Regions from separate parts of the Paenibacillus sp. P5_B5 genome, predicted to be linked through region 1. Evidence: a T-box and tRNA genes for the amino acid it is inferred to sense, from the RefSeq annotation. Region 1 holds a T-box; the other holds one or more tRNA genes.
What was found. A T-box is a leader RNA that pairs with one kind of tRNA and senses whether it is charged. The one in region 1 lies ahead of ileS (isoleucine--tRNA ligase), so its partner is inferred to be a tRNA-Ile.
Positions count from the first base shown of each region.

Region 2: it encodes a tRNA-Ile, which carries the amino acid that the T-box ahead of ileS (isoleucine--tRNA ligase) is inferred to sense. The anticodon was not compared.

Region 1 covers NZ_JBFULK010000012.1:112,084-122,486, reverse strand. Annotated here, with positions in the region: gene AC1DOK_RS16560 (ABC transporter permease) at 1-81, opposite strand, end outside; gene AC1DOK_RS16555 (ABC transporter ATP-binding protein) at 81-995, opposite strand; gene AC1DOK_RS16550 (serpin family protein) at 1,067-2,371, opposite strand; gene AC1DOK_RS16545 (hypothetical protein) at 2,672-2,872, shown strand; gene AC1DOK_RS16540 (helix-turn-helix transcriptional regulator) at 2,928-3,875, shown strand; gene AC1DOK_RS16535 (DinB family protein) at 3,941-4,483, shown strand; gene AC1DOK_RS16530 (YqkE family protein) at 4,683-4,952, shown strand; gene ileS (isoleucine--tRNA ligase) at 5,014-8,103, opposite strand; T-box leader at 8,166-8,432, opposite strand; gene AC1DOK_RS16520 (metal-dependent hydrolase) at 9,092-9,595, shown strand; gene AC1DOK_RS16515 (hypothetical protein) at 9,600-10,403, opposite strand, start outside.
Region 2 covers NZ_JBFULK010000013.1:118,419-128,821, reverse strand. Annotated here, with positions in the region: gene carB (carbamoyl-phosphate synthase large subunit) at 1-999, shown strand, start outside; gene pyrF (orotidine-5'-phosphate decarboxylase) at 1,118-1,858, shown strand; gene pyrE (orotate phosphoribosyltransferase) at 1,894-2,538, shown strand; gene AC1DOK_RS17415 (S-layer homology domain-containing protein) at 2,719-3,942, shown strand; gene AC1DOK_RS17410 (hypothetical protein) at 4,002-4,247, opposite strand; gene AC1DOK_RS17405 (dipeptidase) at 4,264-5,643, opposite strand; gene AC1DOK_RS17400 (hypothetical protein) at 5,890-6,054, shown strand; tRNA gene AC1DOK_RS17395 (tRNA-Met) at 6,129-6,205, shown strand; tRNA gene AC1DOK_RS17390 (tRNA-Ile) at 6,262-6,335, shown strand; gene AC1DOK_RS17385 (PLD nuclease N-terminal domain-containing protein) at 6,705-6,866, opposite strand; gene AC1DOK_RS17380 (carboxymuconolactone decarboxylase family protein) at 7,223-7,666, opposite strand; gene AC1DOK_RS17375 (DUF6199 family natural product biosynthesis protein) at 7,921-8,115, opposite strand; gene AC1DOK_RS17370 (transcriptional regulator) at 8,356-8,529, shown strand; tRNA gene AC1DOK_RS17365 (tRNA-Leu) at 8,695-8,780, shown strand; gene AC1DOK_RS17360 (hypothetical protein) at 8,885-10,057, opposite strand.

The DNA.
Region 1 (10,403 bases):
AAATACGGCAAGTAAGGAGAAGAAGACAGCCGTTTTGTCGCGAAAAAATATTTTCAGATTCCGCATAGCCATATTAATCATTATTCTCTCACCTCTGAACCCGTAATGGAAATGAACACGTCATCCATCGTACCACGAACGACTTCGAAGCTTGTTATGTATGGTTCACACTGATTAATAAGTGGTATAGCTTCCAACGTAGAAGTTAATTTAATAAAACATACACCGCCGATAAAGGTGTAATCTGTATCCGATTCATCTAGTATGTGGACTAATTGTGTCATGTCGCTCGGATTGATTTTTAAATAATCGGCACTATATTGTCCTTTCAGTTCGGAAGGGGTCCCCTTAGCGGCAACCTTGCCATGATCAATGATCGTAACATAATCGGCATTCGCTGCTTCCTCCATATAGTGCGTGGTGAGGAATACGGTCATTCCCTTCTCAGCTTGTAGATTCTGAATCGTCTGCCATACACTCTTCCGTGTTTGAGGATCAAGACCGGTCGTAGGTTCATCTAAGAATAGAATTTGAGGTGTGTTTACAAGTGCTCTTGCGATATCTGCTCTTCTACGCTGACCACCAGATAATTTACCATAAGGGCGATTCATAAATTCCACAGCATCCGCAGCAACGGCAGCCTGTTCGACTGCTTCTTGCAGTTGTCCGCGTGAGAAACCATAGAATTTACCTCTTGTAAGCAAATTTTCCTTAACGGTTAACAAGGGATCAAGTACACTGTCCTGAAATACAACACCAATTGTAGATCGAATCTTGTCATCATCCCTACCTAGCGTATATCCATTGATCACTACTTTGCCGCTATCAGGTTTTAATAATGTACATATGATATCAATTGTAGTCGATTTACCTGCGCCATTGGGACCAAGAAAAGCAAACAAAGATCCTTGCTCAACATAGAAATCAATTCCTTGGACAGCTTCTATGCTACCATATGATTTTCTCAAGTTAGAAACTTCAATTACTTTGCTCAATTGTCATCACCTTTCTTAGACATTCCTCCTTGATCATAGATGGAATTATTTGATTTGTCTATATAAGTCTATTAGGACTTAGTCTCTGCAGGATTAGTTACGGTACCAATAAATATAGGTAAACTGGTCTTGTTCTCGATAATCGCATACAGGAATGGTCGATCAAGAATCACTCTTTTTTGGTTCACCACCGCACTCTCTGAAGCTATTTCTCCCATCGTTACAGCACCTGCTTTGGTGCCACGTTCATCCACTTGGATGTAGGCTTTATGCAACACATCACCTATATACATATTACCTTGATCTGAATGCCCCATACGATTGAAATTAGCCTTAGACTCACTAAATCCATCCGTTAATCCCATTGCCTGTAGAGGCTCAGTAAGCGATGCTTCATAGGCAATCTTAAATTTTGGTATAGCTACCGCCACGATCTCATCAGTCTTACCCTTCATCAAGCTTAACCACTTATCACCGCTCATCGATTTGACATACTCCTGTAGTTCAACCCCTTTATCAGGAAGCATAGCTACAAAGCTATATGGACTTTCTCTCTTGTATGGTTTCACGAAACCCTGTGCATGATCATCTTGCAGATAGCCAAACTCATCCGAATACATATAATCAACCGTGATCTCAGAGCTATCATCGATTGCAAATGATTGGGCACGAATTTGATCAGTTCGGTAAATACGATCCCATTCCGCTTCGAATAACACCGTGTTCATCAGATACATCATGGTATCTTCATTAATCTGATCTATGATTTTGTCAATTAATCCATCCGTATTCATCCGAACCCAATTGTTTATGTCTGTAATGGATTGGTCAGAGTTAAAATCGGCTTTATATGTAGATGCACCGTAATAATCAACATTCGACTGTATAAAAGCCTCCTCAATCTGCAAGGACTTATCATCGCGATACCAAATCGAGTTTGCGAGATTCATTGTACCTGAAGATATATTCTTAAGCTTATTCGTTAGCGAATAATAATAGTGATTGAGCTCAGTTAATATAAGCTTATCCCCGCCAAGCAAAGTCTCGAATTGCTTCAATGTGTTATCCGCTGCGCCATTAGCTGTCATTCCAAGTGTTAAATAGATTGAAGTTGGGGATAGCAGCACATTCTCTTCGTTCTTGTTAACTTGTTTGAATAACTCTATTGAAAAATTTGATGTAGCTTCAATAAATGGTTCACTCAGCTTGACTGGTTCGACTTGATTCGGCTGAATATTTTGTTGCAGGCTATCCGCCTCAATAGTAGGAACTTGTCCTGCTTTATCACTGTAAATAACAGCAAATGAGAGAACAATTGCAACTGCAGAGATAGCCGTATATATATAAGTAATGGTCTTACGTATTGTATCTGTCATGCTACAATCCTCCCTTACATCTTGCGATATTCCAATTTTGAATTATGCTTATTAGACGAATGTCTACTCTCAATTGTTGCTTTAACTGTTCTGTATCCCCCCAAAAAAAAGGAAGACCTCGCCAACGGGGCAGGTCTTCAAGAATTTTATATTAAAAGGGGGTCTTGTTTATTATATTACCCGATCAACATTATGGAACCATAACAGGAATATTTCATTTGTGTTAAAAATACGATGTACATACGTTTGTTTTAAGTAAACAACAGTATATTATACGAGGCTCTGAATCATAATCAGTGCTTGCTAAAGACAGAACTATATGCAGATGGTAGCGGAGGGGACGGAATTGTCCTGGAGAAGCGAAGCGTTCGCCTTTGCCACCGGATTTCTACCGCTATATGCGGTATACGATCAAGAAATCTGGGGGCAACAGCGATCGTAAGGACAATCCGTCCACGCAGCGGTAATCTATCGGCACCATTACAATTTTTCAAGTACTGATTTTGGTGTTGAGCCTTATATGAAGAATGAATCTTAGAGGGAGATGGTTGGGATTATGAATAAGACAGATCGTCTACTCGCCATTATTCTAGAGCTTCAGAGCAAAGGAATACAGCGTGCTGAAGATTTAGCAGCTACCTTCGAAACAAGTAGGAGGACGATATATCGAGATATCCAAGCTCTAAGCGAAGCGAACGTACCGATTATTAGTTCTCCTGGTCAAGGCTATTGTTTGCTTGAGGGCTACTTTCTTCCTCCCGTGTGTTTGACTACAGAAGAAGCTATAACACTGTCACTTGGTATCGACTTTGTAGAGCAGCAATTTGATCAGGATTACCGAATCAAAGCACGGGTAGCTAGGGCGAAGATTGAAGCTATATTACCTAGAGCAATACAAGAAGAAACTGCGCGTGTAAGGCAAGGGCTGAAGCTAATTAATTCTGAAATCTCACTTAATGTAGAACTTCAATTAGAGGCACTTGCTTCTCTTCGTCGTGCTGTACTTGAAGAGCGCAAGGTACACTTTCATTACATGAAAGGTGTATCAGCGGCTAATGATGAGCGCCATAGCACGCGAACTGTGGATCCTTATGCACTTGTATACGTTAATAATTCATGGGCTTTAATTGCATTTTGTAATTTACGGAACAGTATTCGTCATTTTCGCTTAAGTCGTATGACAGAGCTTCAGTTGTTAGAGGAGAAATTCATACGGCCAACTGATTTTCAACTACGTTCCTATAAACCTGTTGACGATCGTCATACGCTTGTTCGTGTTCTTATCGATTCCAAAGTTGCGGATCAATGGACAATTAATTCGTACTACTATACAGAATCAATCGAGAACAATAAAAACAGCTTACTAGTTACCCTTCGAGTAAGGACGGCCGAGGAAGTATTACCTTGGGTACTAAGCTTTGGTGCGAATGCAGAGATACTTGAACCTGATTCACTAAAGAAGCTTATCCGTGATCATGCTGAGAATATACTAAAACGCTACTGACATACTGTTGTCAGTAGCGTTTTAGTATATTGGGGATAGTTTAAATATGAAAGGGGTTATCCTACATGATTACGAATACTAAACAAACGTTACTGCGATTTGAAGAAACAGCCACTCAATACTTGAAGGAATTAGACAACTTCAGCATTGAACAACTTGTCTGCAAGCCGAGCGAAGAAGAATGGTCGCTTGGACAAATGCACCTCCATCTGATTCAATCTGCTCTTTATATGCAGCTTCGCAATATTGAAGCCTGTCGCATGCAAGAGCCTCATAGCGGTGATGCATCTAAAGCCAAGACAGAGCAAGGAAATGCGATTTTCGCATTAGGTAGTTTTCCTCCAATCCGTATTTCCGTACCAGCTTCCAATGAATATACCCCTGAACAGCCTGCAACCAAAGAGCAGCTAACAGAGGGCATTCAACTTGTTATTCAAAGGATGAATGAAATTGAACCTACGCTCCATGCTATACCTAGTAATCAAACCATTCCTCACCCCAGATTCGGTGAATTAAATGCCATAGAATGGTTCACACTGGTCGAAATGCATTACCGTCACCATCTGCACCAGAAAGCAAGACTCATTGATTGGTACAACAGTAAATAAATAAGAATTAAAAAGAAAGCTAGCGATATAAAATCTATATCATAAAAAAAGGAGGACCTTCCCTACGGGGCAGGTCCTCAAGATTTTTATATTAAAAGGGGGTCTTGTTAATTATATTACCCGATCAACATTATGGAACTATAACAGGAATATTTCATTTGTGTTAAAATGTTGATAACTAACTACCGAGGTGATTAATATGGCTAAGAAAAAAAGACAGGTCCCCGCTTCTACTCGGAAAGGAGCTTCCCAAGAGGATAAACCAGCAACGCTGAAGGATTTATTAAATCCCGAGCTTGTCAATAAGCTTAAAGCTCAAGCAGATGACATGAGGGCTGAGGAAGCAAGGCAGAAAGAAGAAGCCAGACAAAAAGCCGAAGAAGCTCGTAAGGAAGAGCAAAAGCGACTCGATAATAATTTTGAGCATCTACTTGAAAATAGTAAGATGGATTGGCGCAAATTTAAATAAGCTCTCGTGGATCTGACCATCTGGCTAGATCCACAAGAGCTTATTTTATTTTTATACTATTTTATTTATCAAGCAGCATCCCTACGGCCTTATCACCGAATGTCGCATACTCCATTCCATCCTTTTTACTAAAGGATAGATTCAAGAGTAGTACATTGTCGCGGAGCAAGCTTTCATTGCGTTCAATCGCTTCTCTAACCTCCGAATCAACATCAAGCACCAAGTTAATCCGTTCCTCAATCGGCAGATCCAGCTTCTTCCGGTAATCTTGAATCACTCTGACTACCTCACGTACTAAACCTTCTTGTTCCAATTCAGGGGTGATTTCTGTATTAAGCGCAACCGCCATTTGGTATCCAGACGCAGATGCAAAGCCTTGCTTAGATTGCTTTTGTGTAAGCAGTTCATCACTTGTGATATGCAGCTTCTCTTCATCACTTACCTGTAGATCTACGTAACCTTGCTCAACAACCTTACGAGCCTCATCTGGCGTAAGTCCTTGTAGATGCTTTTGGATCAATCCTACGTGTTTGCCATACTTAGGACCGCCAACCTTCAGATTAAGCTTTAAGGAAAACTCAACAAAATCGCTATCGCTGTGAACGACATGAATTTCTTTGACATTAATTTCTTCCTTGATGATCGTGCTGTATCCTAACAGATCAAAATCCTCATCCATGGAAATGAACATCTCAGACAATGGTTGACGTGTCTTAATCGCCACTTCATTACGAATATTACGAGCTAGCTCTACAATTTGTCGAGTCGTTTGCATTTCCTTTTCTAATTGAAGATCAATTAAGGATTCATCCGCGGTTGGATAATCAGTTAAATGCACGCTTTCTCGCCAACCTAAATTCTCAAATATTTCCTCGGAAATAAATGGCGCAAAAGGAGCAATAAGCTTACTTAATGTCAATAAAACCTCTTGTAATGTCTGATAAGCAGCGATTTTGTCTTCTGTCATGTCACTTCCCCAGAACCGATCTCTCGATCTGCGAATGTACCAGTTACTGAGTTCATCGATATAAGCTTCCATTAGTTTAGCTGGATTCATAAAGTCATAGGTATCGAGTCCAGCGCGAACGTTGTTAATCAACGAATTCAATCGGGAAATAATCCATCGATCAAGCTTATTGGTCTTAGGCAGCAAAGGATGTTCTTCTGGACGGAATGAATCAAGCGACGCATATAGTGCAAAGAATGCATGCGTATTATTCAGGGTATCGATAACCTTCGACTTAGCCTCTGCTACAATCTGTTTCGAGAATCGTTTACTGTTCCAAGGTGCGCTATCAGCAAGCAGAGCCCAGCGGAATGCATCCGTACCATATTCCTCGATAATCTCCCAAGGGTCAACGACATTCCCCTTACTCTTGGACATCTTCTGCCCACTCTCATCGAGTACATGGCCTGTAGCTAGAACGGCTTTATACGGAGATTGACCATTGTACAGTGTCGAAACTGCAAGTAAGCTATAGAACCAGCCCCTAGTTTGATCAATTCCTTCTACGATCATATCAGCAGGGTATTGCTCTTGGAACATCTCTTGATTGTCGAATGGATAATGGTACTGCGCAAACGGCATCGAGCCACTATCAAACCATACATCGATCACTTCAGAGGTCCGTTCCATTGTACCCTCGCACTTGGGACAACGCAGCTTCACGTCATCAATATAAGGCTTATGAAGCTCCAAATGATCACCAATCTCTTCTGTTGCATGCTTCTTCAAATCCTCATAGCTGTTAGGTGCATATTCTGAGTGACAGCTGTTACATGTCCAGATATTTAAAGGTGTTCCCCAATAACGGTTACGGCTAATATTCCAATCCACTAGCTCCTCTAGGAATTTACCAAAGCGACCTTCCTTTAAGTGAGACGGGTACCAATTGATTTGATTGTTATTGGCGATTAATTGCTCCTTAACTGCCGTTGTTTCGATGAACCAGCTCTCCATCGCATAATAGAGTAGTGGTGATTTACAGCGCCAACAGAAAGGATAGCTATGCTCATACTTTTGTTTAGAGAATAATAACCCACGTTCAGCAAGCAGCTTAACGATATCGATATCACAATCTTTAACGAAACGTCCAGCAAAATCAGTTACATCGTCCGTATATTTGCCCGCATTATCCACAACGCTCAGCATGCCAATACCATTCTGTCTAGCAACTTTATAATCGTCTTCCCCGTGTGCAGGAGCGATATGCACGATACCAGTACCACTAGAGTCACTTACAAAGTCTCCACTAATGACAACATGACCACCGTCTACGGAAGCATAATTAAATGGCGGTTCATAAGCTTTACCTACAAGCTCAGCACCTGATAAAGTCGAAAGGATCTCGTACTCCCCTTTCATCACATCTTCAACTAAATTACTTGCCACGATGTAAACTTCATCATCCTGCTTAACTCGGGAATAGGATAAATCCTGATTCACAGCTAGTGCGACATTCGCCGGTAACGTCCATGGTGTTGTCGTCCATGCCAAAATAGAATCACTTGAATCCTTCAAACGGAATTTAACAGTTGCACTCAGGTCCTTCACATCTTCATACCCCTGAGCAACTTCATGTGAGCTAAGTGTTGTCTGACAACATGGACAGTAAGGGCTAACCCGATGTCCGCGATATAACAATCCTTTATTATGAATCGTTGAGAGAATGTTCCAAACGCTCTCAATATACTCATTCTTAAGTGTGATGTAAGGATTATCGAGATCCGTCCAATAGCCAATCGCTTCAGTCAGCTCTCTCCACTGCTTCTCATATTCGAAGACACTATCCTTACATTTACGTACGAACTTCTCGACACCATATTTCTCAATATCCTGTTTACCCGAAATCCCTAACTGTTTCTCTACACCTAGTTCAACAGGCAGTCCATGCGTATCCCAACCAGCTTTACGGATAACCTTATAACCAGCCATTGTTTTGTAACGACCAATAAAGTCCTTGATTACTCTTCCAAGCACATGACCGATATGTGGAGCACCATTTGCAGTAGGAGGCCCTTCATAGAATACAAAAGAAGGATTATTCTCCCTGCGGCGTATCGATTCCTTGAACGTATCCTTTTCCTTCCATCCTTGAAGAACTCGAATCTCACGAGCTCTTGATTGTTCTTTCACATCAACCTTCTTCATGCCCATCCATCTCCTTCTATTCGTTTAGCGTGTCTTATTTACATACAAAAAAACCCGTCCCTATAAGGGACGAGTTAGACTCGCGATACCACCCAAATTCCACAATCATTTCACTTTACAGCTCAATGATCATAGCACTCATTCAACGTACTATCATACGTGTTCCATATAACGGCGGAATCCCGGCTAGGCTTACTTGTCTTTGTGCGACGTTCAGCTTCATTTCTCAGAGATGATTTTGGGCTGTCAACTGAACACCGGCTTGCAGCATAATACCGGCTCTCTAAGGATCAGAAACACAACTTACTCGTTCTCGTCATCAAATTTATATTCGATTTCAATTACTGATTTTATATCATAATTAGATCTCAGTTGTCAAGGTTCGATGACCTAGATTTCGCGCTCTAGCTCTTGTGCCCATAGTAGAGTTGATTGACCTGTATCAAGTGTTTCTTCTGTTTCTCAGGCAAAGACTTATCATCTTGAAAAAAAAGAGAACCTCGCCAACGGGGCAGGTTCCCAAAGTTTATATTTAAAAGGGGGTCTTGGTTATTATATTACCCGATGAACATTATGGGACTATAACAGGAATATTTCATTTGTGTTAAAAATTATGAGCGGCTAGTAAAATTCAAAATGAGCATGGGTGCATTTTCGATTGGGGGATTCTTCTGAGCATCAATTCTAACTTGCCAATACTTAGTTATTTCACCCTTTAAATATGTTGACCTAGACGTTATCACGAATTTTTTGTTGCTGATTGGACAAAAAAAGAAGAACCTCGCCAACGGGGCAGGTTCTCAAAGTTTTATATTTAAAAGGGGGTCTTGGTTATTATATTACCCTACCAACATTATGGGACAGTAACAGGAACATTACATTTGTGTTAAAAATATCTGCGAATTGGAAATGCGATCATATGTTTGCTATAATAATTCTCTGCCTTATGTACTAGCACAGCTTAGATTAGAATTTGGAGGATTATTAGATGTTACAGAAAACCCACAGCCTTGCTGGTCTATTAGCAGCGGAAAGCGTTGTCCTTTATTTTAACCAACCCTTATTTTCTTGGGAATCTGCCGCTGCACTTATGATCGGTTGTTTGGCTGGCCCCTTGGCTGATGTTGATAAGCCTGGATCGACTATGGCTAAAGTTTTCTTCCCGATCACTTACTTATTACGATTTCTCAAAGTTCGTCACCGAACACTTACGCATTCATTGGTGTGTTTATTAGGTTTATATTTGTTGCTTTCCCCATTACCTGAGCCAATACTCTGGGCTAGTTTGCTCGCTTATGCTTCTCATCCACTACTTGATCTGCTGAATGAGCAAGGAGTAGCGCTGATGTGGCCACTACGAATCAAATTCCGCTTACTACCTAAATTTCTTGCTATCAAAACAGGCTCAGCTTCGGAAGGAATCATTCAAATCATCCTTATTATTTTCATTGTACTCCTACCTATTCTAGGTAGTATAACGAATATTTTTTAACACCCTAATTTAATACATAGATCCATTTTCCATCCTTAGATGTTCCTACCGGTGACCCTTTAATATTCTCGTATATCGTTTCTTGTAAGGTGCCAGCATGAAGAATGACAAGTGAACCCTGATTGTCTTCATATTCGATCATAGCATAATCGTGTGTCTGGGGAATCCAGACACCGTAATCTAAACTAGGTTTACTTTCAGAAGAAACTAACAGCTTATTACCATCATACAATCCGCCATTCGCATACACCTTAAACCGACCGTCATCCGACGCCTTTAAGCTCAACCACACATTCTTAGGTCCAGGTGAATCCCACTTCGCAAGCTTCTTCGATTGCCAATTAAATCGATAACGGACCATATCATTTAGTTCACCGTTACTCATTTCACCTTTAGGATTTTGCATTTCAAAATAAACTTCTTGACTATCATCAAAGAGTTTAATCGGATAACGCTCATCGGTTGAATAACTCTGCTGAATACCACCGATTATCTCTTGCTTGAGTAGTAATGTTTCTTTACTCGTAGCGACATCAATCAATCTAAAATTAAATTTCGTATTCTCATCTGTCTTCTCGGACCCCGTTACCAGAATAATCGTTTTTTTATCCTTAGAGAAAGCAGCACCATGCACGAACTCTGGTAGTTTGAACATCATAGCTGTCTTACTCATCGGAATTTGAACCTCAGATTCATCTGGTATCTCATAAAAGAAACCACGCCGATCCGCAACGAATGACCCGCTTCCGCGATAATTCTCCATAATCTCGGTACCATACGGATAATAGGTATACTTATCAAGGCTTGT
Region 2 (10,403 bases), on a different contig from region 1:
GTAACGATTAATCCAGAACACCCCGTATTGATTGACCGCTACATGCTTGGTAAAGAAGTAGAGGTTGATGCGATCTGTGATTTAGAAACTGTCCTTATTCCAGGAATTATGGAGCACATTGAGCGTGCAGGGGTTCACTCAGGTGACTCGATCGCAGTGTATCCTCCACAATCGTTATCAGATGAAATTAAACAGAAGATCATCGATGTAACAGTCAAAATTTCACTTGAACTCAAAGTTGTAGGTCTTGTGAATATCCAGTTCGTTATTTATAAGGACGAAGTGTATGTGATTGAAGTAAATCCACGTTCATCAAGAACAGTACCATTCTTGTCCAAAGTAACGAATATTCCAATGGCGAATGTAGCGACTCGTGTCATTATGGGTCAAAAGCTATCGGAGATGGGTTACTCAACTGGCTTATGGCCAGAGGATGATTGTGTATCAGTTAAAGTTCCTGTGTTCTCATTCGCTAAACTACGCCGTGTTGATACAACACTCGGACCTGAGATGAAATCAACAGGTGAAGTAATGGGACGCGACGTGAACTTTGCAAAAGCCCTTTATAAAGGTTTGGTTGGTGCAGGTATGAAAATACCGCCAACTGGTAACATTATTGCAACTATTGCCGATAAAGATAAAGAAGAAGCAATTGAGATCTTCCGTGGCTTCTCAAGTCTTGGCTACAAGATTATTGCAACTGGCGGTACAGCTAAAGCATTCGAAGAAGCTGGCTTAATCGTTAACACAGTCAATAAGCTTAGTGAAGGATCACCGAATATCCTTGATATGATTCGCAGTGGCGAAGGACATATCGTTGTCAACACATTAACTAAAGGTAAAACTCCACAACGAGACGGATTCCGTATTCGTCGTGAAGCAGCAGAGAATGGTGTTGTATGTCTGACTTCCTTAGATACATTCAGAGCTTTATGGCACATGTTAGAAGCGATTAACTTCACTTCTAAAGCAATGCCAATACATCTAAAACAATCTTAAAATGTAACAGGGTAATTAAAGCGGGTGAGTATGGCTTGACGATATCAGCAAGATGTCGCGAATAGCCATGCAGCCCGCTTGTATTGTGAATATGAGGAGGCAAATAACGATGTCGAAGATGAACATGACTGTTGATGAAGTTGCCGGACGTATTATGGTTGCACTTGATTACCCGAATAGCGATGCAGCTGAACGTTTAATTGAGCAATTAAGTGGCATACCGTGTTATATGAAAGTAGGTATGCAATTGTTCTACGCAGCAGGACCTAGCTTCGTAGCTAAGCTGAAAGATCGAGGCTACAAAGTATTTCTCGATGTCAAAATGCATGATATTCCAAACACTGTTAAAGGTGGCGCCGAAAGTGTTACGAAGCTTGGTGTTGATATGTTTAATGTACACGCAGGCGGAGGCAAAATGATGATGGAATATGCGCTTGAAGGCGTGGATAAAGCTTTAACTGGCCTTAGCGCAAGCTCCCATAAACCAATCGTCATAGGAGTTACACAGCTTACATCAACTAGCCAACTAGTGCTTAATGAAGAGATTGGTATCACTGGCTCTGTGGAAGACTCGGTAATTCGCTACGCGAAGCTTACCAAGGAAGCAGGACTTGATGGTGTCGTTGCCTCTCCACTTGAGGTAAACTCGATTAAAGCTGCATGCGGTAGTAACTTCATAACTGTGACACCAGGTATTAGACCTGCTGGGTCAGACGTAGGCGATCAAACACGGATCATGACGCCACGACAAGCGTTCTCTGAAGGTACAGACTTCGTCGTGATTGGAAGACCTATTACAGCAGCAGAACAACCAAGAACTGCTCTTGAGTCGATTATCACATCGATTCTGAGCGCATAATTGAATCCAATATTTCGAGGAGAGTGACTGTTTTTATGACAACAGAACTTAATGAACTTGCTAAGCAAATTGCAGCATCCCTACTGAAGATTGAAGCTGTAGCGCTTCGTCCACACCAGCCTTTCACATGGACTTCTGGCATTAAATCACCTATCTATTGTGACAATCGTTTAACGATGTCTTTTCCAGAAATTCGTGATTTAATTGCTTCTGGCTTTGCAACGCTTATTCAAGAGAATTATCCAGAAGCAGAAGTGATTGCAGGTACTGCAACAGCAGGCATTCCACATGCTGCATGGGTAGCAGAGAAGCTAGGCTTACCGATGATCTATATCCGTGATAAAGCTAAAGGGCATGGTAAAGAGAATCAAATTGAAGGTGTTTTACGTGTTGGTCAGAAGGTTGTAGTAATTGAAGACTTGATATCGACGGGTGGTTCTTCATTGAAAGCAGCGCTTGCTGTTAATGAAGCTGGTGGACAAGCATTGGCTGTAGTGGCTATATTCACCTACCAACTAGAGAAGGCTATTCAATCCTTCACGGATGCCGGTATTCCTCTCCAATCACTTACTAACTATAGTGTATTGCTTGAAGAAGCAGTAGAGCTTGGCAAAATTCAAGCGTCAGACCTTGCACTGCTGCAATCTTGGAGAGCTAATCCAGCTGAATTTGGCGTATAATAAATAAAGTAATCAATGAGCCAGAACGATTGTTCTGGCTTTTTTGTATTTTCTTATGAATGAATCAATTTAGATCAGTTATGAAATTGATTCGAATAGGCAAAGTATTCTGTTTATGCTAAAATAAATTAAATTTCTAATAAGGATCATTTTTTTGTAAAACTTGTAGGAGGGGAATATGTGAAGAAAATTGTATCCTGTCTTTCTGTTATTGTATTCGTAATTGTTCTCGGAACTCTACAGGCAAGTAGTGTACAAGCTCAGACAGATGCTATGACGCGTGGTGAATTTTTTAAGGCAATTACGGACTACTTGAAGCTGAAGCCTGAATATCCGGTGGCTAAATTGCCAGTGGATGTTGAAGAGCAATCTGTCTATGGAGACTCGGTAAGGGCATTAACCGAACGTAAAATTATATACGGCTATCCCGACGGGACTATCCGTTTGCAAGAAGCAATTAACGCGGTTGACGCTGATTATGTGCTAGCCAGGTTCTTAGGAATCGCAGATGAAGTAGCTGTTCAAAAAATGAAAACTGAGTTTCAAGTGACATTTAGTAGTAATGGCAAAGTGGATCCAGATCAGGCAACTAAGGTGATAAGAACCGTATTAGAAAATGATCGGTCATTAATTCAGAATCTTAAGGACGCTCGCAATCAACATATGAAAGTGATTACTTCCTATAAAACGAATACGAAACAAATTCAGAATTATCAGCTCACTTCTAATTCCTCAACTACACCAATAACAGGTATTGAATCCACAACTCTAACTGAATTTCATAAGGATAAAGGATTTCACTTGAAATCAGTCATCAGCTATCCAAGTAAGGAAACAGTCAAAGGGATTGAGATGGAACAATACATTGTACCTAGCGGCAATTATATTAAAATGAATAATTCGAATATGAAAGAAGCAAAGTCCAACTGGATAAAAGGGATCGATGTAATGCCTTTTAATTTTGAACAGTTGATGAGTATTCAAATGGAAGCTTCAAAACCGAAGCAGATTATTAATGATCAATATTACTTTTATCGCAGCCTAGGGACCGAAGTGATCAAAGGAAAGAAGATCCATAAGATTCAAGTGTTTGGATCATTACCCACTATTTCTAATATTTCAGGGTTCTTAACTTCTACAATTGGAGATAACAATCAAATTGATGAGTTACTTAATTCGTCAGCAACGAATAATTTGTCACTCGCCATTAATGGTATTATTTATATTGACGTTGAATCGAATTTATTAACGAGGGTTGATTGGGTACAATCTATACGAAATGGGATGCCAAACACAAGCGTAGTTCCGTTCAAACAAATTGAGGTTGAAACAAGCATTCAATATTATGATTATAATCAGGTACTAGACGTTACGTTGCCTGAAGTAGCCCTTCAGACTAAATAAGAATAAACATAAACGACTCCCTCACGATTGAAGGAGTCGTTTATGTTTAATTATAGAAACTAGCTGTTCTTCTTCTCGCGCCAGTAGCGCCAGCTCCATTCAATTGCGAATGCAACGACGAATGGATAGAACATTTTGCTTGCTCCAAGCAATTGATAGCCTAGGAATGTCAGCACCACGATAAATGCAATGACTAGAGCGATTTTTTGAGTGGAGGCTGATTGAAGTTTACCAATTAAAACCGGTACGCCAACAATTAGGACGGTCAGAACGATAATCGTAATAATATCCATGTAAGGTTGCAAGGCTAAGTCTCCTCCTTTATTCAGGCTTCAATTCAGCAATATTTCCCCAGTATTTACATACGGTTACAATCCCTTTATCAAAGTTCCTTAAATCAAAGTGCTCGTTAGGCGCATGTAGGTTCTCGTCTGGCAGTCCAAAGCCCATTAAGACAACAGCTGCACCAAGGACACGAGAGAATACCTCTACAATTGGAATAGAGCCTCCACCGCGCGTATAAAGCGCTGGTTTACCATACGTATATTCATATGCGTCAGAAGCAGCCTGAATAGCAGGGTGATTGATTGGCGTTATGTATGCATTACCGCGCAATAATTTATCAACTGTCACTGTAACACCGACTGGACATACCTTGTGAACATGATTCTCAAGCTTATCTAGGATATCACTAGGAACTTGTGGTGGTACGATACGACAAGCGATTTTGGCAGAAGCTTTACTTGGAATGATTGGTTTAATGCCTTCTCCCTGGAAACCACCTGTAACTGATGTGATTTCTACTGTTGGTCTAGAGGTAGTGCGCTCGTAATAAGAAAAACCTTCTTCTCCATAGAGAGCAGACAGACCCAGGCCTTCACGAATTTGATCCTCATCGATCGGCAGTGCTCTTGAAGCGGCACGTTCTTCCTCTGTAAACGGTTCGATACCGTCATAGAAGCCATCGATCGCAACAGCACCGTTGTCCTTATGGAAGGAGCTCAGGATATCTGTTAATGCATGAATCGCATTAGGTACACCGCCACCAAACAATCCGGAATGGAGGTCCGTGTTAGATGCTTGAACCTTAATCTCGCATCCCGCCATACCGCGTAGTCCATATTCGATAGAAGGCTGACCGTCAGCAATAATGGGTCCATCAGAAATAAGCACGATATCTGAGCTTAATTTATCTTGATGTTTCTCAATGAAAGGTGCCAAATTCGGAGAAGTAATTTCTTCTTCGCCTTCAATACAGAACTTGATATTTACAGGTAGAGTTCCGTAGGTTTGCAACCATGCTTCGATTGCTTTGACATGAATGAATAACTGTCCTTTGTCGTCAGTAGCACCACGTGCAAACAGCTTATCGCCACGAATTTCGGGCTCAAATGGTTCCGAATGCCATAATTCAAGCGGTTCTGCTGGCTGTACATCATAGTGTCCATATACAAGGATTGTAGGTTTGCCCTCAGCGTGTAGCCATTCTCCATAAACAATCGGATGACCGGGAGTTTGCATAATCTCAACTTGCTCGAGTCCAGCGTTCTGTAAGGCATTTGCCATCCACTCAGCACATGCATACATATCTTCTTTATGTTTGGTAAGTGCACTTACGCTAGGAATTCTTATGTATGCTTTAAGCTCTTCAATATGTTGATTGCGATGTTCTGATAAGTATGTAAGTAGTTTGTTATCCATGTTATGACCTCCTTTAATAAAATCAAAAATCATCCATTATTATATCCCTAAAGGACTTCATTAAGCAAAGTAAAAAACCATTCGTTCTAGTGCCTCAGACTATTGTCTTATTATAACGAAAATTTATCATAACGACAATTTCAACATAAAGAAAAAAATGAATTGCATGTACCAATTTTCGATAAGATTGTTTAATTTAGGTTAATCTATAGATACCAAAGTATAGTAAATATGGAGTGAAGACAAGTGGACTGGATTTATTGGGCAAAACTTTATGACAGTAAATTTCAAGCAGGCTGTTTAGCCAAAAGAATGGAGGAGGACTGGTGGATTTACGGGTATGATTGCCCACATGAAGTTCAGGTATATAAATCCAGAAAAGGGCGATTTGGCGTTCGTTTTAGTTTATAATTACATTATCCCTTGACAATGCTTAAGCATCTTGGTATATTTATCTGCGTCGCTAATATTGCGAGACGAAATAACGCGGGGTGGAGCAGCCCGGTAGCTCGTCGGGCTCATAACCCGAAGGCCGCAGGTTCAAATCCTGCCCCCGCAACCAATTCATCATTTATCCATTGTAGTTTTGTCCGTTTATATACGGTGACAAACTGTTTTGGGCCCTTAGCTCAGTTGGTTAGAGCGGTCGGCTCATAACCGATTGGTCGGGGGTTCGAGTCCCTCAGGGCCCATACCGAGAAGAACCCTTATCTATCAAGGGTTCTTTTCTTTTTTTGCTAGAGTAGTAGATGTTAGAATGATAGATTAATATATGAGCGAGCTTTAAAATCTCCGTAATATCCCATTAATATTTCTTGCAAACTCCGAGTTGTACCCAGCTGATTTAAAACCTTCATAAAACGTTATATATTTCTTACTTCCATGATTGTCTTTTCTGTATCATAGGAATTTTTTTGAAATTAGGACACTAAAGTCAAAGGCGACAAGTACCGTCCAGTAGTCATAATTCTTAAGTTGAAGAAGGACAAGCCTACAGTAATCCAAATAAGCGGAGAGACTTTTGTAATCAGACATAGGGGGGAAATGCCGAGATGGTAAACTTAGTATCTGGAATTTGAATAGTTGCGGATTATAAGATAAACAACCAAGCCCATGACAGGAAAGAATAATACCGCTAAAACAGCCAAGAGTGCAAACTCAGGGCTTCTACGTTTCTTAATGCAATCACGGTATACGAAAACGCATGAAGCGATATGCAGCATGAAAACTATAAGAACAAATAGCAAACCAAAAAAAGGTATAAATGACATGAATTTACCACCTTACTTTATTTGTTAGATAGTAATACGATTTAATTTTTTGAAAGTTTCGAAAATATAGTGGTTAACCATAGGGAGGGGGAAAAATTAAAGCCGTCACTAGTCCCTATCCGTTAATTTTAGCCGTTAAGGGGTATGCTCTGATACCGTAACTTGGGAACAATTGGTGGATATAACCCTTAAACCTTTATACGGCTTGGGTAATTCGGTCGTCACGAAGCAAGATCAAAAACACAGTAGAACATAATGCAAAGTAAAAAAAGGAAAAACGAACACCAAAAGATGTTCGTTGAGGGCAATTATTTTTCAGTTGCTATGTTACCCATTGCAATAGAAATTCTATTCCAACTGTTGATTTGATTGATGATTAGAACAAGGTCAACATATTGTTTCTCATCATATTGTTCACGTACTCTCTTATATAGTTCTTCAGGAACTCTTTTGGTAGGGATTAGAGTAATATGCTCAGCTAGTTCAAGAGCAACCTTCTCATCTGGTGTATAAAAAGTACATTCATTCCAAGCATTTAAACAATAAATTCGTTGTTCGGTTTCACCCATTTTACGAGCATCGGATGTATGCATATCTATGCAGAAGGCACACCCGTTAATTTGAGAAACTCTAATTTTGATAAGTTCTCTTGTAGTTCGATTAATTGTAGACTTTTTGGTGTACTTCTCCATATCCATCATAATTTTCATACCATCAGGTGCAACATCATAGTAGGAAACTCTTTGACTCATAAGGTAAGACTCCTTTGACATTAATATACCGCTATTATACCACGATTATACCTTTATACGAACATTTGTGCTATTTTTTTTGTTTGACAATAAAAGTAAGAGGAATTTCACTTGTAAAGTGTAGTTAGTAGCTTCGCAGTAAGAAGATATAGCGTAAAGCAATTGGCCGAAGGGCATCGTATCGACCGAATAGATAAGAGCCGTAAAATCATTCGGAGAAGGAACTTAACACTCCGTCTTCCCTAAAAAACAAGTTAAGGCAATAGACCAACCACCAAGGAAATTATGCTTGCTATTAAAACGACTACTGCACCAAATCGCGTTATTGCTATACGGGTATCACTTGGTTTCTCACCAAAATTTCTAAACACCCATGAATTAGGGTATATGATAGCAAATCCACTCACAATCATAGCGATAATAATAAGTAATATTGCATTACCATTCATTTAATCGCCTCCTATAGTGCTATATACGAAACGAATGGAAAAAAGTTACTAATGGGAGAGTGTAGGCAAATTCTAAAATACCGTGAAAGTAATCGTATGAAGAATTAAATACGTATACCGAGTCGCCTAGTGCGGCTCTTTTTATTTATATAGATGGAGGGCAATTGATGTGATTATTAGCTTCTTTATAGAGGAAAAAACTTCCTGATGTCGAATTTTGATGTTGATGGAGGTGATATGATGGCAGATGCAAAACCTAAGTGTCCCAATTGCGGTGTAAGAGGAACTGAGTATATTACATGTGATGAAGGAAATGTATACAGTGAGGATGGAGAGCCTTGGTTCGAAGTAGCATATTGTGATGAATGCGGGCATGTTTATGGTGTATTTGCAAAAATAACTCATTCATCATAAGGTGATATACCTCATGTCAGACTTCCTCATCATTAAAAAAGTACTCGAGGTTTGAGTACTTTTTGCATATCTATTTACTGGAAAAATATGTTTTTATAATAAAAGCTTGATTTTTTTAGCGAATCGACATATAATAAATCTCGTTGTTACAATTTGTTTACCTAAGCCGGGGTGGCGGAACTGGCAGACGCACAGGACTTAAAATCCTGCGGTAGGTGACTACCGTACCGGTTCGATTCCGGTTCTCGGCATTATGAACACGATAGAATGACCCTTTCCTTATTTGTTTCATCAAATAAAGAGAGGGTCATTTTCGTTATGGACAATTTATTATTTAGTAGTCGTTAATGATTAATTATTTATCAATTTGATAGATAACCCAGCGATCCATTGGCGTTGTGCGGACCATACGTAACTGAAGGACACCCTTAATTGGCTTATTGCTTGGAAGTGTATAAGTCGCTCTCACCGGAACAACTGCCGTAAGATATAAGGAGCTTTTTGGAGTTGTTTTGTTAATTGACTTCTTTGTTGTCTTCTTAGTTGTTTTCTTTTTGGCTCTTAGTGGTTTGGTGTGAACTTGAGCAGAAGCAGCTGCCGTAATTTGAAACATTTGCTGTTCATGAGATGGGTTACCTAGCCAGGTTACTGCATGTAATAAAGCTTGATCCTGTTCGTTAATTGCAACCATCCATAGCTCAGCAATCTGATTAGGTGATAAATGTTCAACATACTGTTCGAGCATTCCAGCCGCTTTATAATTCATTATCTGATGTGCTAAATCCAGCTTGTTATTCTTATGTGTATGGCTCCCTTCAAAATGGATACAGAAATGTCCACTAAATGCATTGTCTGGAATACCGTCGCCGCCATGTGGCATACCATTGATCGAGCCTGCCCATGTATGCTCCTTGTACTTAATGAGAACGGCTCGTCGACTCCAGCTCCATTTATCTTTGTATATTTTTTTCATATTGGCACTATCTTTTTTGGTTAGGGGCTGCGCATCGATGTGTGAGCTACCAGCTCTACGTTGTACTTCGTACGAAAGACCAGTTTCAAGATCCGTAATACTGAACTTAGCGAATTTAGGTATTTCTGTTCTTAGTTGATCCCAAGGGATTAATTTGCCATAGTGTTTACTCCTTAACCGAACAACTTCCTCTTTAAGTTGATTAGTTGCTTGGGGTGAAAGAGGATACATTAATTGTTGTTTTCTGTTGAATACAATCCCACCTGCAGTAACCTCATATTCACGAATTTCGTTATTTACATGAAAGTGAATGACCGTATCGGACATTAATGTAAGCGGAGCAATTAGACCATCCGAAAGCTTACTTAGCTCCCGAATGAGATTTGCGTTGTGGAACTGTGTTTGAGTTGTGTACGCAGCATCTGGGGAGGTTCTCACGATCATATGGATTGTAGGGTCTTTACGGGTTTGCTTAGCGACACTTAAATTAGGATTGATGCCGAATAGAATAGTGATCATTAAGATTAACCTGGTCATTTTAATGTATGGGCTCATATGTTACTCCTAGCTGATTATCTGTAGATTATGTACTGTAACTTAAACTTTAACTTCAAGTTCTATCTTCAGTTTTCGCCATTATCGAATAAAATATTTGTATCATTCAACCAAAATGATTGAACCCTATATGGGAAAGCTACTTGGACGTTCGAACTCTATGTTCACAGCAACTTGGCGAACATCCTTATTTGGATTCGGTATTGCGATTTTATCATGCACCCAGACGCTCCCTATTATGATGACAGGACGCAATTTACTCCCATCTTATACATTCTCTTTCTTGTTCATTCGTAAGTTACCTATCAACAATCTATGGTCTATTGCCTACAATTTCTTCATAATA